2 regions of the Streptomyces sp. NPDC059787 genome follow, and region 2 is predicted to be linked to the other one. Evidence: riboswitches for the same ligand, from Rfam matches in the RefSeq annotation. Region 2 holds a riboswitch; the other holds the start of a gene.
The links. A riboswitch is a leader RNA that binds a small molecule or an ion and turns the genes downstream of it on or off. The one in region 2 is predicted to bind thiamine pyrophosphate.
Positions count from the first base shown of each region.

Region 1 (7,767 bases), on a different contig from region 2:
TGTACGTTCAGCAAGATTCCCTCTGGTGTCAGGGTCCATGCCCGGCCAGTCCGTGGCGAATGACGGGGTAGGCGATGCGCGAATCCGTACAGGCAGAGGTCATGATGAGCTTTCTCGTGTCGGAGGAGCTGTCCTTCCGCATCCCGGTGGAGCTCCGCTACGACACCTGTGATCCCTACGCCGTGCGGCTGACCTTCCACTTGCCGGGGGACGCCCCCGTGACCTGGGCGTTCGGCCGGGAGCTGCTGATCGACGGCGTCGGACGGCCGTGCGGGGAGGGTGACGTACGCGTCTCGCCGGTGGATCCTGACATGCTGGGCGAGGTGCTGATCCGGCTTCAGGTCGGCAGCGACCAGGCACTGTTCCGTTCGTCGACGGCGCCGCTCGTGGCCTTCCTCGACCGCACCGACAAGCTGGTGCCACTGGGCCAGGAGGGGGCGCTCGCCGACTTCGACGCCCACCTCGACGACGCACTGGACCGGATCCTGGCGGAGCAGAGCGCCGGCTGAAGCGTTACGCCAGTCGGGTGGACCGGTGGCGGAACGCTTCAGCGCGCTCCGCCCGCCACGCGGGACATCAGCGCTTACGGCGTCTGCCCCGCCCGCCGCGCCCCACGGCCGGCCGCGCCTCCGGTGCCTGCCCGGCTCCCTGCGTCTGTGCCGGTCCGGCTCCCTGCGCCCGTGCCTGAGCCGTCGGGCGGTCGGCCGAGACCACCAGTGCGGCCAGGGCCGTGGTCACCGGCACCGAGGCCACCAGGCCGATCGAGCCGATCAGGGTGCGTACGATCTCCTCCGCGACCAGCTCACTGTTGGCGACCGTCCCCACGCTGCTCTGCGCGATGGAGAACAGCAGCAGCAGCGGCAGCGCGGCGCCCGCGTAGGCGAGGACCAGCGTGTTGACCACGGACGCGATGTGATCGCGGCCGATGCGGATGCCCGCGCGGTACAGCCCGCGCCAGCCCGTCGACGGGTTGGCCTCGTGCAGCTCCCAGACCGCGGACGTCTGGGTGACCGTCACGTCGTCGAGGACACCGAGCGAACCGATGATGACGCCGGCCAGCAGCAGACCGCTCATGTCGATCCCGGGATACAGCCCGTGGATCAGACCGGTGTTGTCGTCGGTGTTGCCGGTCAGTGCGGCCCACCCGATGAACACCGAACCCAGGAAGCCGATCAGCAGCAGCGAGATCAGTGTGCCGAGCACCGCCACCGACGTACGCGCCGACAGCCCATGACACAAATACAGCGCGATCAGCATGATCGCGCTCGCCCCCACCACCGCCACGACCAGTGGGTTCGACCCCTGCAGGATCGCGGGCAGGATGAAGAAGTTGAGCACCAGGAAGCTGATCGCCAGTGCGACCAGCGCCATGACGCCGCGTAGCCGTCCCACGGCCACGACGGCGAGCGCGAAGATGCCCGCGAGCAGCGCCATCGGGAAGCGCCGGTTCACATCGGTGACCGAGTACTGGAGGTCCTCGGGCGCGGAGGGCTCGTAGGCCACCACGACCTTCTGGCCCTCGTGCAGTTGCCGGGACTGGTCCGGCTGCACGATCTCGTTGAACGTACGGCCCTTGTCGTCACCGGTGTCGACCCGGATCGTCGCCTTCTTGCAGGCGCCGTCCGCCTGCTGCTGGGCGGAGGAGCCCTCGGCGGTGGAGGTGTCGCCGGTCGGTACGCCTCCGGAGGCGTTGACGGACTGACAGCTCAGCTCGACCACCTTGGTGACCGTGGCGTGCTGCGTCTGCCGGTCGAAACCGACGCCGGTGCGCTCGTGCGCCGGGGCGCCGCCCGGCCACAGCACGGCGAGCCCGATCAGCACCGCCGCCGCGAACGGGATGAGGATCGCCGCGATGACCTTGCGCAGGTGCTGGGAGACGGGCGCCGCCGGGCCGTGACCGTGGCTGTGCCCATGGGCGTGCCCGTGGGCGTGGCCGCCGCCGTCTCCGGCGCCGGGCGCGCGTGACGGTTCGGGCGGTGGAAACGGAGGAGGTTGAGTGGGGGTCACCGCCCGATCATCGCAAGAACGGGATGGGGCCCTCTGTTCACCGCGCCAGAAATGACGCTAGCGTGGAGTCGCTTTTGTACACGCGGGAGCTCGGAGCACCGGGCTGAGAGGGCGCTGACCTCCGTCCCAGCGACGTTTCACATGAAACATCACCGAAGGCGAGTGATGTTTCCCACGGAACGTCGGCAGACGGAAACCGCTGCGTCGACCGCCGAACCTGTTACCGGGTAATGCCGGCGTAGGGAGTAGGTCTCATGACCAACAAGGACGCACGCACGCCTGCCTCCACGCAGAACTCCGCCCAGGAGGAGAACACGGAGGCCGGGAAGTCCATCGGCTGGCACAAGGCGTACGTCGAGGGCACACGCCCCGACCTGCGGGTGCCGGTCCGTCAGGTGCACCTCACCAACGGGCGGTCGGTCACGCTGTACGACACATCGGGCCCGTACACCGATCCGCTCGTCGACACCGACGTCCGCCGGGGCCTGGCCCCGCTGCGGGAGAACTGGATCACCGCCCGCGGCGACACTGAGGAGTACGCGGGCCGTCCCGTCCGTCCCGAGGACGACGGGATCAAGCACACCTCTCCGCGCGGGGGCCTGCGCAATCTGGACGCCGTGTTCCCCGGCCGGCCGCGCCTGCCGCGCCGGGGCCGCGCGGGCCAGGCGGTCACACAGCTGGCGTACGCGCGCCGCGGCGAGATCACACCCGAGATGGAGTACGTGGCGACCCGGGAGAACGTCGCGCCCGAAGTGGTCCGTGAGGAGATCGCGGCGGGCCGTGCGGTGCTGCCGACCAACGTCAACCACCCGGAGATCGAGCCGATGATCATCGGCAAGCGGTTCCTGGTGAAGGTCAACGCCAACATCGGCAACTCGGCGGTGACGTCCTCCATCGAGGAGGAGGTCGAGAAGATGACCTGGGCGACCCGCTGGGGCGCCGACACGGTCATGGACCTCTCCACCGGCCGGAACATCCACACCACCCGCGAGTGGGTGCTGCGCAACTCCCCCGTCCCCATCGGCACCGTGCCGCTCTACCAGGCCCTGGAGAAGGTCGACGGCCGGGCCGAGGAACTGACCTGGGAGATCTACAAGGACACGGTCGTCGAGCAGGCCGAGCAGGGCGTGGACTACATGACGGTCCACGCGGGCGTGCGCCTGGCGTACGTGCCGCTCACCGCGAACCGCAAGACCGGCATCGTCTCGCGCGGTGGCTCGATCATGGCCGCGTGGTGTCTGGCGCACCACAAGGAGTCGTTCCTGTACGAGAACTTCGAGGAGCTCTGCGAGATCCTCGCCGCGTACGACGTCACGTACTCGCTCGGCGACGGTCTGCGGCCCGGGTCCATCGCGGACGCCAACGACGAGGCGCAGTTCGCGGAGTTGCGCACGCTCGGGGAACTCAACACGGTCGCGAAGCGTTTCAACGTTCAGACCATGATCGAAGGCCCGGGGCACGTCCCGATGCACAAGATCAAGGAGAACATCGACCTTCAGCAGGAGATCTGCGATGAAGCCCCGTTCTATACGCTCGGCCCGCTGACGACGGACGTCGCGCCCGCGTACGACCACATCACGTCCGGCATCGGCGCCGCGATGATCGCCTGGTGGGGCACGGCCATGCTCTGCTACGTCACGCCCAAGGAGCACCTGGGCCTGCCCAACCGTGACGACGTCAAGACCGGCGTCATCACCTACAAGATCGCCGCCCACGCCGCCGACCTCGCCAAGGGCCACCCGGGTGCCCAGGAGTGGGACGACGCGCTGTCCGACGCCCGCTTCGAGTTCCGGTGGGAGGACCAGTTCAACCTCGCCCTCGACCCGGACACGGCACGCGAGTTCCACGACGAGACCCTGCCGGCGGAACCCGCCAAGACGGCCCACTTCTGCTCGATGTGCGGCCCGAAGTTCTGTTCCATGAAGATCAGCCAAAGCATCACGGAGCGGTTCGGCGGTACGGCGGCCGAGGGGGTCTCCCCCGAGGAGATCGCCGAGGGCATGCTCCAGAAGTCCAGGGAGTTCGCCGAGGCGGGCAACCGGGTGTACCTCCCGCTGGCGGACTGAGTCCTTCTCGGGCATCCGGTCCGGTGTGCCGCGCACCGGACCGGATGCTCCGGCTCCGTCATCTCGTGGTGTCGTGCGGGTACCGGCGGAGCCCCACCGGGTCGCCGCCCGGGTCCTGGTCGTGGAGCGGCGGGCAACGCCGTGCGCGCCGAACCGTCGGACCGACCGGGTACCTCTCGCCTCACTCCGTGCTCAGGTTCCCGCGCCTGCGTGGGGGAGCGGCCTCATAACGGAAGCAGCACGATGGCGCTCGGCCACGTCATGATCTCTACTGTCGCTGACCATGGACGGGATCGATGTACTCAACGGCGTCGTGGGCGCCGTGCTCGGCATGTTGTTCGCCGTGTTGTTCCAACAGCCCCTGCAGGACGCGTGGTTCCGGCTCCGCAGGCGTTCGACGAGCGTGATACGGAGCCTGGGGCGCCGGGAGGAGTCGGGTCCCGCCTGGCGGGCTTTCTCCCTCGGGCCGTTGCACACCCCCGCACTGATCGTCGAAGGCGACGGGGAGACTCCCATATCGCCCGAGGCCATTCATGTCCACGTACTGGACGACGAGGTGGAACTGCCTCCGGACATGACCGGCTGGCGGGACGAGATAGCCGAGGAGAGCGAGCGGCTGCAAACGGAGGGAGGAGCTCCGCTGTGGAACGGTCCGCGGTACGCCGTCGATTCCCTGGACGTCTCCCGTACCGCTCTCGAAGAGAAGTCCGAGGTGCACCTGAGGCTCCGTCCGACCGATTACTACACCTTCCTGGCCGCACGACAACTCGACCGCCGGCTTCCGGACGGTACGACGCCCCGGTCCCGTTACCTGGATCCGGACGAGCCGTTGAAGGCCCCCTCCTTCCTGCAGTGCAGCCTGGGCGTCAATGTCGCGGTGGTCACCGCCGACGACATGCTCGTGGTGACCCGACGCAGCGATCGGGTCCGTACGGCACCGGGCGTCTGGAACTCCTCCGTCAACGAGGGACTGTCGAGACACATCGATTCCTCCGGGAGGAACGCACCTGATCTCCACGCGGTGGCCCGCCGCGGAATGCGGGAGGAACTGTCCCTGGAGCCCCACGAATACTCGCTCGACCTCCTGGCCTTCGTGCTGGACGTGGACGGCCGGGGCTGGAGCGCCCACTTCCACGCACGGCTGAAGGACCTCGGGAGCACGGGCCTCCAGACGCGCATGAGCCGGGGCGTGGCTGACCGGTGGGAGCACCGGACCATCGACTTCGTCCCCTTCCGTCCGGCGACGGTGGTCAGGTACCTGCTGCGGGAGGACCGCGTCCACCGGTGGGCGGCGACGGCACCCGCGCTGTTCCACCTCGCTCTCGTGCACGCCTTCAGCCGCTCGACCGTCGAACGGGTCGAGGCGCAGGTTCTCCGCCGCCTGTAGTGCACACCGGCCTCGTGCGGTCATCGATGGAGATCCCCCGGGACATCCGTCGTGAACACGGCGGAAGCCGGGACGAGACCGAGGAGGGTGCGGCCCGGAAGCCGAAGGGGTTCGCGGCCACGGGCAACCGCGTGCGCCTGCCGATCACGGGCCGGGCGTTCGCCGCAGGCGGCGCGGAGGCGGTGCCCGCCGTGGGTGCCGCTTCCGCAGCGCGGCAGGTGTGGTGGCCCCTCCCCTTCGCCGGGGCGGGTGGGCAGACTGGCCCCATGACAGCGAGTCCGATGAGCAAGGGGTCCAATCTTCCCGTCGATGCCCGCGTGGTGCGCGTTGAGCTCGCTTGGGCGGCCGGGGCCGGTGTGCCCGACATCGATGCCTCGGCGCTGCTCCTCACGGAGGCCGGGCGGGTGCGGGACGACGGGGACTTCGTCTTCTACAACCAGCCTCGTCACACGTCCGGCGCCGTGACGCATCTCGGGAAACAGCGCGGAGCGCGGGACACGACCGACACCGTGGAGGTGGATCTGGGGGCCGTGGAAGGGGTGGTCGAGCGGATCGTGCTGTGCGCGTCGGCGGACGGCGGGACGTTCGGGCAGGTGCCCGGACTGGTGCTCAGGCTGCTCGACGCCGGGGCGGGGACCGAGCTGGCCCGGTTCGACATGGCGGCGGGGACGGAGACCGCCTTCATCGGCGGCGAGTTGTACCGGCGGCAGGGGAAGTGGAAGTTCCGGGCGGTGGGGCAGGGGTACGCCTCCGGGCTCGCGGGTCTTGCCACGGACTTCGGCATCACCGTGGACGACGCGCCCCCGGCCTCGTCCGCCTCCCCCGCGGCCACCACGCCTCCGGTCCCGCCGGTCTCGCCCGCGGCCACCTCGGCCCCGGTTCCGCCGCCCCCGTCCGTGCCTCCCGCCGTGCCGGTCGCGCCCGCCCAGCAGTCTGCCGTGCCCCACCCCCACCCCGGTGCTCCGCGGCTCACCAAGGGCGAGGAGAGGCTGCCCGTCGACATGCGCAAGCGGTTGTCGCTGCGCAAGGAACAGGTGGCGGTCAGTCTGCGCAAGCACGGGGCCGCCGAGGTCACCGCGCGCGTCATCCTCGTACTCGACGCCTCCGGGTCCATGTCCTTCCTGTACTCCAAGGGGGTCGTGGCCGACGTCGTCGAGCGGATGGCGGCGGTCGCCGCGCAGCTGGACGACGACGGCGAGATGCAGGCCTGGACGTTCGCCTCGAACCCGGCCCGGCTGCCGGATCTGCGGCTGGGGGAGCTTCCCGAGTGGCTGCGGCTGCATGTGCGGGTGGGGGAGGTGGGCCTGTTCCGGCGCGGGCGGAAGAAAGGGCTGGAGCCCAGCCAGGTCGACATGCGGGACGTGGGCATCCAGAACGAGGAGCAGAAGGTCATCGCCGAGGTGCGGGCGTTCGTCCGGGGCAATCCCGCGTCCGCTCCGACCCTCGTCCTGTTCTTCTCCGACGGCGGCGTCTACCGCAACAAGGAGATCGAGCACGAGCTCCGTGAGGCGGTGGAGGAACCGGTCTTCTGGCAGTTCGTTGGGCTGGGCAAGTCCCATTACGGTGTGCTGGAGCGGTTCGACACGCTGCCGGGACGCCGCGTCGACAACGTCGGGTTCTTCGCCGTCGACGACATCAGCACCGTGCCGGACGCGGAGCTGTACGACCGTCTGCTCTCCGAGTTCCCGCAGTGGATCACGGCCGCGGGACGGGCGGGAATCCTCTGAGACCCGGCCCGACCGTCCGGCCCGTCGCCGGATCCGTCCATCCGGCTCGCGCCTCCGGTACGGAGAGCGCAAGCCGACGGACGGGCCGCCCGGCTACTCCGGCTGGTGCTCCGGTCCCCCGAAGTCCGGGCTCGAGTAGTCCGGACTGGAGTAGCTCGGCCGTGTGCCACGGGCCGCTCCCTCCCCCGGGCTGGAGAAGCCCGGCCGGTCGTACCCCAGGTGCGGGATACGGCTGGTCGGCGGGGGTGGCGCCGTGTGCTGCAGCGCGGTGACCGTCGCCGGGTCGGTGAGCGCGTCCCGCAGGAACGGCAGGATCCCCCGCTCCAGCAGGGCCTCGCGCCAGGCGTCCCTGGCCAGGGTCACTTCCTCGTCGAGTTCGTCGTACGACCTGCCGAGCGCCGAGGGCTTGTTGCGCAGTGCGGTGAGCAGCAGGCCCACGGCGGCGACGAGGATGGCGACCGCCGTCACCGCGCCGAACACCCACCCCGTGGTGAGCATGGTCCGGGCGAACGCGGCGTCGGGGTCGAGCATCCGCAGGATGTAGCCGACGAGCAGGAAGATCGCGGCCGCGGTTCCGGCC
Region 1 is NZ_JBHWHX010000002.1:103,942-111,708, reverse strand. Features, by position in the region: gene ACFV5H_RS02475 (SsgA family sporulation/cell division regulator) at 75-509, shown strand; gene ACFV5H_RS02470 (YibE/F family protein) at 577-2,007, opposite strand; TPP riboswitch at 2,080-2,269, shown strand; gene thiC (phosphomethylpyrimidine synthase ThiC) at 2,262-4,073, shown strand; gene ACFV5H_RS02460 (hypothetical protein) at 4,357-5,460, shown strand; gene ACFV5H_RS02455 (VWA domain-containing protein) at 5,727-7,187, shown strand; gene ACFV5H_RS02450 (hypothetical protein) at 7,281-7,767, opposite strand, start outside.
Region 1: it holds a riboswitch for thiamine pyrophosphate, as region 2 does, so the genes downstream of both, thiC (phosphomethylpyrimidine synthase ThiC) here and thiO (glycine oxidase ThiO) in region 2, are expected to answer to the same signal.

Region 2 (7,767 bases):
CCATCGCCGTGCCCGCCTCGATCAGCCGGCGCCCCTGCGTCAGGTCCCGGGGCCGTCCCACCGCGAGCAGCGCGACCAGGCGGGACTCCCGCAGCCAGCAGACGCTCCACGCCGCCTCGGCGGGGTCCCCGCGCCACACCGTCCGGTCGGCGTCCGCGTGATGTCCCGCGTACTGCACGAAGCGCCCGAACTGCTCGGACCAGAAGTACGGCACCGGGTCGTAGACCACCGGCTCCCGGCCGGTGGCCGCGCCGAGGATGTTCACGGCGACCGTGCGCGGCCCCTGGAGGGCGTTGTCCCAGTGGTGGACCAGCAGGCGCTCGCCGTAGCGCCCGGACGGGAAGGACGCGCAGTCGCCGACCGCGTACACGTCCGGCAGGGAGGTCGTCAGATGGTGGTCGGCGACGACCTCCCCGTGCGCCCCGAGCTCGATCCCGGAGCCCGCCAGCCAGCCGGTGGCGGGCCGGGCCCCGACGCCGACGACCACGGCGCCCGCGGGCAGCCGCGTGCCGTCGTCCAGGACCGCGGCGCCGGGTTCGACGCGCTCCACGCGCGCGTGCGTGCGCAGTGTGACGCCCGCCTCGGCGTACCAGGCGGCCATCGGGGCGGCCACCTCGGCGGGCAGCGCCTCGACGAGCGGCCGCTCCCCCGCCTCCACGACGGTGACCGCGCAGCCCGCCTCGCGGGCCGCCGTGGCGAACTCCGCGCCGATCCAGCCGGCGCCGACCACCACGATGTCGTGCTGCCGCGCGAGCACCGGCCGCAGCCGCGCGGCGTCGTCCAGGGTGCGCAGCAGATGCACGCCGGGCACGCCCTCCGTGCCCGGCAGCCGGACCGGTTCCGCACCGGTGGCGACCACCAGGACGTCGTACGGGACGGGCCCGTTCTCCGTGTCCAGTTCGTGGTCGGCGGGGCGCAGGCCGAGCACCTCGCAGCCGAGCCGCAGTTCGATGCCGGCGTCCTCGAAGTCGACGTCGAAGGCGGAGTCCTCGGCCTTGCCGAGCAGCACCGCCTTGGACAACGGCGGCCTGTCGTACGGCTGGTGGGGTTCCGCGCCGATCAGGGTCACGGTGCCGGTGAAGCCCTGCTCCCGCAGGGCGAGGGCGGTCTGCACACCGGCCATGCCCGCGCCCGCCACCACCACCCGCCGCGGCTCGGACCGTCCCGGTCCCTGCGTCTGCTCGCTCACCCGATCACCTTAGACACCCGACGCGGCGTCGATCAGCCGAGCTGCTCCACCACGCTCGTCCCGCTGCCCGGCTGCGACTCCCACTGCCATTCCTCCTCCAGCCGCACCCGTCCGTCGGGCAGTTCCACGACCGTCGACACGCAGTGCCCGGAGGAGGTCGTGCCGTCCCGCTTGAGCTGCACGTACCGGAAGTCCAGCCGGTCCCCCGCGCGGGTGCCCACCAGGTGTCCGCGTACGACGTCGCCGCCCTCGTACTCGGCCCAGATCTCGCCGCCCCGCTCGTGGTAGGTGAACCGGGTGCGGGTGCCGACCTGGCCGGGGGCCTGGTCGGCCACGGGGGCGAGGACGAGTCCGTCGAGCGAGCGGGCCACGGTAAAGACTCCCTTGCAGGCGCGTTGCTAGGGTGGCCAACGTACAAGCACTCGCGGGAGCCCGGACGCACCGGGCTGAGAGGGAGGCTGGCGGCCTCCGACCGTACGAACCTGATCCGGGTCATGCCGGCGAAGGGAGGGGCTGGACGCCCATGTCGCCCACGCGTACCTCAGACGTCCTCGTCGTCGGGGGCGGAATCATCGGTCTGGTCACCGCCTGGCGGGCCGCGCAGCGCGGTCTCGCCACGGCCGTGGTGGACCCCGAGCCGGGCGGCGGCGCCGCCCGGGTGGCCGCCGGGATGCTGGCCGCCGTCACGGAACTGCACTACGGCGAGGAGACCCTGCTCGGTCTGAACCTCGCCTCCGCGCGGCGCTATCCCGGCTTCGCGGCCGAACTGACCGAGCTGACCGGCCACGACCTCGGCTACCGCGCGTGCGGCACGCTCGCCGTGGCACTGGACGCCGACGACCGCGCCCACCTGCGGGAACTGCACGCCCTGCAGCAGCGGTCGGGACTGGACTCGCAGTGGCTGTCCGGGCGGGACTGCCGGCGCCTGGAGCCGATGCTCGCGCCGGGGGTGCGCGGCGGCCTGCGGGTGGACGGCGACCACCAGATCGACCCCCGGCGGCTGGCGGCCGCACTGGTCACCGCCTGTGAGCGCGCGGGCGTGACCGTCCACCGCGCGCGGGCCGAGCGGCTCGTCGTCGCGGGAGACCGTGCGACGGGCGTGGCCACGGCCGACGGCACCGAGCTGGTCGCCGGGCAGGTGGTGCTCGCCGCGGGCAGCCTCAGCGGGCGGCTCGCGGGCGTCCCGGCGGACGTGCTGCCTCCCGTGCGCCCCGTGAAGGGGCAGGTGGTGCGGCTGACGATGCCCGCGCGGCACGGCCCCTTCCTGAACCGGACCGTACGGGCCGTGGTGCGCGGCAGCCACGTCTACCTGGTGCCGCGCGAGAACGGCGAGCTGGTGATCGGGGCGACCAGCGAGGAGATGGGCTGGGACACCACCGTGACCGCGGGCGGTGTGTACGAGCTGCTGCGCGACGCCCACGAGCTGGTCCCCGGCATCACCGAGCTGCCGCTGACCGAGACCCGGGCCGGACTGCGTCCCGCCTCCCCCGACAACGCGCCGCTGCTCGGCCCGACGGAGCTCGAGGGGCTGCTGCTCGCCACCGGCCACTACCGCAACGGTGTCCTGCTGACGCCGGTCACCGGCGACGCCATGGCGGAGGCCCTGACCACCGGCGCCCTGCCGGAGGTGGCTCGCCCCTTCACCCCCCGGCGCTTCGGCGCCGCCGTCCGCGCGGAGCAGCCCGTATGAACATCTCGGTCAACGGGGAGCGCCGGGAGTTCGCGCCCGGCACGGCTCTCGACCTCGTCGTGGGGTCGCTCACCGCGGCACCCTCGGGGGTGGCCGCCGCCCTCAACGAAACCGTCGTCCCGCGCGCGCAGTGGCCCGCCACGCCCCTCCGTGAGGGTGACCGCGTGGAAGTCCTGACCGCCGTCCAGGGAGGCTGACCGTGGCCGACGATCCGTTCCTCCTCGGTGGTACGTCCTTCACGTCCCGCCTGATCATGGGCACCGGCGGGGCGCCGAGCCTCGACGTGCTGGAGCGGGCGCTGGTGGCGTCCGGGACGGAGCTGACGACCGTCGCGATGCGGCGGGTGGACCCCTCGGTGCACGGGTCCGTGCTGTCGGTGCTGGAGAGGCTGGGCATCCGGGTGCTGCCGAACACGGCGGGGTGCTTCACCGCCGGGGAGGCCGTGCTCACCGCGCGGCTCGCACGGGAGGCGCTCGGCACGGACCTGGTCAAGCTGGAGGTCATCGCCGACGAGCGGACGCTGCTGCCGGACCCGATCGAGCTGCTGGACGCGGCGGAGACGCTGGTCGACGACGGGTTCACGGTGCTGCCGTACACGAACGACGATCCGGTGCTGGCGCGGAAGCTGGAGGAGGTGGGGTGTGCGGCGATCATGCCGCTGGGGTCGCCGATCGGGTCGGGACTGGGGATCCGGAATCCGCACAACTTCGAGTTGATCGTGGAGCGGGCGGGGGTGCCGGTGATCCTTGACGCGGGGGCCGGGACCGCGTCCGATGTGGCGTTGGCGATGGAGTTGGGGTGTGCGGGGGTGATGCTGGCGTCGGCGGTCACCCGGGCGCAGGCGCCGGTGGTGATGGCTTCCGCCATGCGGTGTGCGGTGGAGGCGGGGCGGTTGGCCCGGCTGGCGGGGCGGATTCCCCGGCGGTGGTTCGCCGCCGAGGCGTCGTCTCCCGCGGAGGGCATGGCCGTGCTGGATCCGGAGCGGCCGGCGTTCTGACGGTGCCGGGGCTGCGGCTGGGCGGGGCGGGTTTCGCTCGCCGGCGCTTACAGGGTGCCGCTGCGCCCACCCGTGCCGCCCTGGGGGCGCCTCCCAGGCCCTCAAGGCACTGGGGGGAGGCACGATTGCCCGCGGTTACGCGGCGGGGCGCCCGCGGTTACGGCGGTGGGGGTGGCCGCGGTTACGCGGCGGGGCGCCCGCGGTTACGCGGTGCACGTCACAGGTCCGCTTCAACGGGGGATGAACGGGTCGGGGGTGTCGGTGGGGGCTCGTAGACTCGGGGCGTGGATACGACCCTTCAGGACCCCCTGGTCGGGCAGGTGCTCGACGGCCGGTATCGCGTCGAGGCGCGGATCGCGGTCGGCGGGATGGCCACGGTCTACCGGGCCGTGGACACCCGCCTGGACCGCATCCTCGCGCTCAAGGTGATGCACCCCTCCCTCGCGGCCGACGGCTCGTTCGTCGAGCGGTTCATCCGCGAGGCGAAGTCGGTCGCCCGGCTGGCCCACCCGAACGTGGTGCAGGTCTTCGACCAGGGCACCGACGGGGCGTACGTCTATCTGGCGATGGAGTACATCGCCGGCTGCACCCTGCGCGACGTGCTGCGCGAGCGCGGCGCGCTCCAGCCGCGCGCCGCGCTGGACATCCTGGAGCCGGTGCTGGCCGCGCTCGGCGCCGCGCACCGGGCCGGGTTCGTGCACCGGGACATGAAGCCCGAGAACGTGTTGATAGGGGACGACGGCCGGGTCAAGGTCGCCGACTTCGGGCTGGTCCGCGCCGTGGACTCGGTGACGAACACCACGGGCACCGTGCTGGGCACGGTCTCGTACCTGGCTCCCGAGCAGATCGAGAACGGCGTCGCCGACCCCCGCGTGGACGTCTACGCCTGCGGCATCCTGCTCTACGAGATGCTGACCGGCGAGAAGCCGCACGACGGCGACTCCCCCGCGATCGTGCTCTACAAGCACCTGCACGACGACGTGCCGGCCCCGTCGGCCGCCGTGCCCGGCATGGCGTACGAGCTGGACGAACTGGTCGCGTCGGCGACCGCCCGCAACCCCGGGATCCGCCCGCACGACGCGGTGGCGCTGCTCGCGCGGGTCCGCGCGGGGCGCGGCCGGCTCACCGCCGAGCAGCTCGACGCGGTGCCGCCGCAGGCGCTGACGTCGGAGCACGACAACGCCGAGGACCGTACGAGCGTCATCCCGCGCTCGCTCAGTGTCCCCCGCCCGCTGCCCGTCAACGAGGACGAGCCCGCGGACCCCGTGCACCACACCAGCCGGTTCCGGTCCCCGCCGCCGCTGCCGCCCCGGCGCCGGACGGCGCTGCGGCGCGGGCCGATGGCGATCGTCGTGGCCGTGCTCCTGGTCCTCGGGGTCGGCACGGGCATCTGGTACATCAACTCCGGCCAGTTCACCAAGGTCCCGCCGCTGCTGGGGAAGACCGAGGAGGAGGCCAGGGACCGGCTGACGGACGCCGGGCTGGACACCGGCCGGGTGGAGGAGGCGTACAGCGACACCGTGGAGCGGGGCACGGTGATCAGCACCGACCCGAAGGCGGGCACCCGTGTCCGCGGCAGCGACTCGGTGTCGCTGACCCTCTCCAAGGGCCCGCAGACCGTGCGGGTGCCCGACCTCGACGGCTATCGGCTGGACAAGGCGCGGGACCTGCTGAAGGACGACGGTCTGGAGCCCGGCATGGTGACCCGGGAGTTCAGCGACTCCGTGGAGCGGGGCTCGGTGATCTCCACGGAGCCGGGCAAGGGCACGAAGGTCCGCGCGGGCTCGGCGGTGGCGCTGACCGTGAGCAAGGGCAGCCCGGTGGACGTGCCGGACGTGACCGGCGACGACGCGGAGGACGCCCGCGCGGAGCTGGAGGAGGCCGGTCTCAAGGTGAGGATCGCCGCCGAGCGGGTCAACTCCGAGCACGACGCCGGTCAGGTGGCCCGGCAGACCCCGGGCGCGGGGCGGCAGGCCGCCGAGGGCGACACCGTGACGCTGACGCTGTCCAAGGGCCCGGAGATGATCGAGGTGCCGGACGTGATCGGCGACAGCGTGGACGAGGCCAAGCGGAAGCTGAAGGACGCCGGGTTCGACGTGGACGAGGACCGCGGGCTGCTCGGACTCTTCGGCGACACCGTCAAGGGCCAGTCCGTGGACGGTGGGGACACCGCGCCCAAGGGCTCGACGATAACCATCGAGATCCGCTGACGGACGGGGCCGGCGCACGTGACACCCTTGACGGGTGAAGAGTCACCTGTCCGGTCCCGCCCGCAACCCGGTCGGCGGCCACGTCCCCGTGGCCGGCGGTCTGCACTCCGTCGGCCTGTCCTACGCCCGTGACCTGAACGCCGAGACGGTGCAGGTCTTCGTCGCCAATCCGCGCGGCTGGGCCACCCCGGCCGGCAACCCCCGGCAGGACGAGGCGTTCCGCGCGGCCTGTGCGGCCGGTTCGATCCCGGCGTACGTGCACGCCCCGTACCTGATCAACTTCGGCTCCCACACCGAGGCGACCGTCGAGCGGTCCGTGGAGTCGCTGCGGCACTCGCTGCGGCGCGGCCGGGAGATCGGCGCGCTGGGCGTGGTGGTGCACACGGGCAGCGCGACCGGCGGGCGGGAGCGGGCGGTGGCGCTGCGGCAGGTACGGGAGCACATGCTGCCGCTGCTCGACGAGCTCACCCATGACGACGACCCGTTCCTGCTGCTGGAGTCCACGGCGGGACAGGGCTCCTCACTGTGTTCGCGGACCTGGGACTTCGGGCCGTACTTCGAGGCGCTGGACGCCCATCCGAAGCTGGGCGTCTGCCTGGACACCTGCCACATCTTCGCGGCCGGCCACGACCTGACCGGGCCGAGCGGGATGCGCCGAACGCTGGATCTGCTGGTGGACACCGTCGGCAAGGGCCGGCTGAAGCTGATCCACGCCAATGACTCCAAGGACGTGGTCGGCGCACACAAGGACCGGCACGCGAACATCGGCGCCGGACACATCGGCGAGGACCCGTTCCGGGCGCTGATGACGCACCCGGCGACCGAGGGCGTACCGCTGGTCATCGAGACGCCCGGCGGCAAGGAGGGACACGCCGCGGACGTGGAGCGGCTGAAGAAGCTCCGGGACGCCTGAGACCGTACGGCTGTCAGAGCTCGGGCCCGTCCCCGGGCCCCTCCTGGTAGGAGTAGCGCTGCTCCGTCCAGGGGTCGCCGATGTTGTGGTAGCCGCGCTCCTCCCAGAAGCCCCGGCGGTCGGCGGTCATGTACTCCACACCGCGCACCCATTTGGGGCCCTTCCAGGCGTACAGATGGGGGACGATCAGCCGCAGCGGGAAGCCGTGCTCGGCGGTGAGCAGCTCGCCGTCCTTGTGGGTGGCGAAGAGGGCGCGCTCGGAGGTGAAGTCGGCCAGCCGGAGGTTGGAGCTGAAGCCGTACTCCGCCCAGACCATCACATGGGTGACGTCCGGCGCGGGCGGGGCGATGTCCACGACGGTGCGCGCAGGGATCCCGCCCCACTCGGCGCCGACCATGCTGAACTTGGTGACGCAGTGCAGGTCGGCCTCGACGGTGGTGTACGGCAGGGCCGTGAACTCCTCGTGGTTCCAGCAGTGCTTCGCACCGTCGGCGGTGGCGCCGAAGACCCGGAACTCCCAGCGTTCGGGCCGGAACTTGGGGACCGGCCCGTAGTGCGTGACCGGCCAGCCCTTCTGCAGTCGCTGCCCCGGCGGGAGCTCGAACCGCTCCGCTCCTTCTGCTGCGCGCTCCCCCGATTCGCGTTCCGCCGGCTGACCCATGCCTCCATCCTGACAGACCGGTGGCGATGCCCCTGAACCGGGCCCGGCAGATTCGGTCAAACAGGTACACAACCAGCCAAGCGTGGACTTACTTACTAAGTGAGTAC
Region 2 is NZ_JBHWHX010000039.1:35,620-43,386, forward strand. Features, by position in the region: gene ACFV5H_RS28990 (NAD(P)/FAD-dependent oxidoreductase) at 1-1,189, opposite strand, end outside; gene ACFV5H_RS28995 (hypothetical protein) at 1,222-1,560, opposite strand; TPP riboswitch at 1,604-1,715, shown strand; gene thiO (glycine oxidase ThiO) at 1,713-2,879, shown strand; gene thiS (sulfur carrier protein ThiS) at 2,876-3,076, shown strand; gene ACFV5H_RS29010 (thiazole synthase) at 3,079-3,876, shown strand; gene pknB (Stk1 family PASTA domain-containing Ser/Thr kinase) at 4,161-6,086, shown strand; gene ACFV5H_RS29020 (deoxyribonuclease IV) at 6,121-6,999, shown strand; gene ACFV5H_RS29025 (sulfite oxidase-like oxidoreductase) at 7,013-7,660, opposite strand.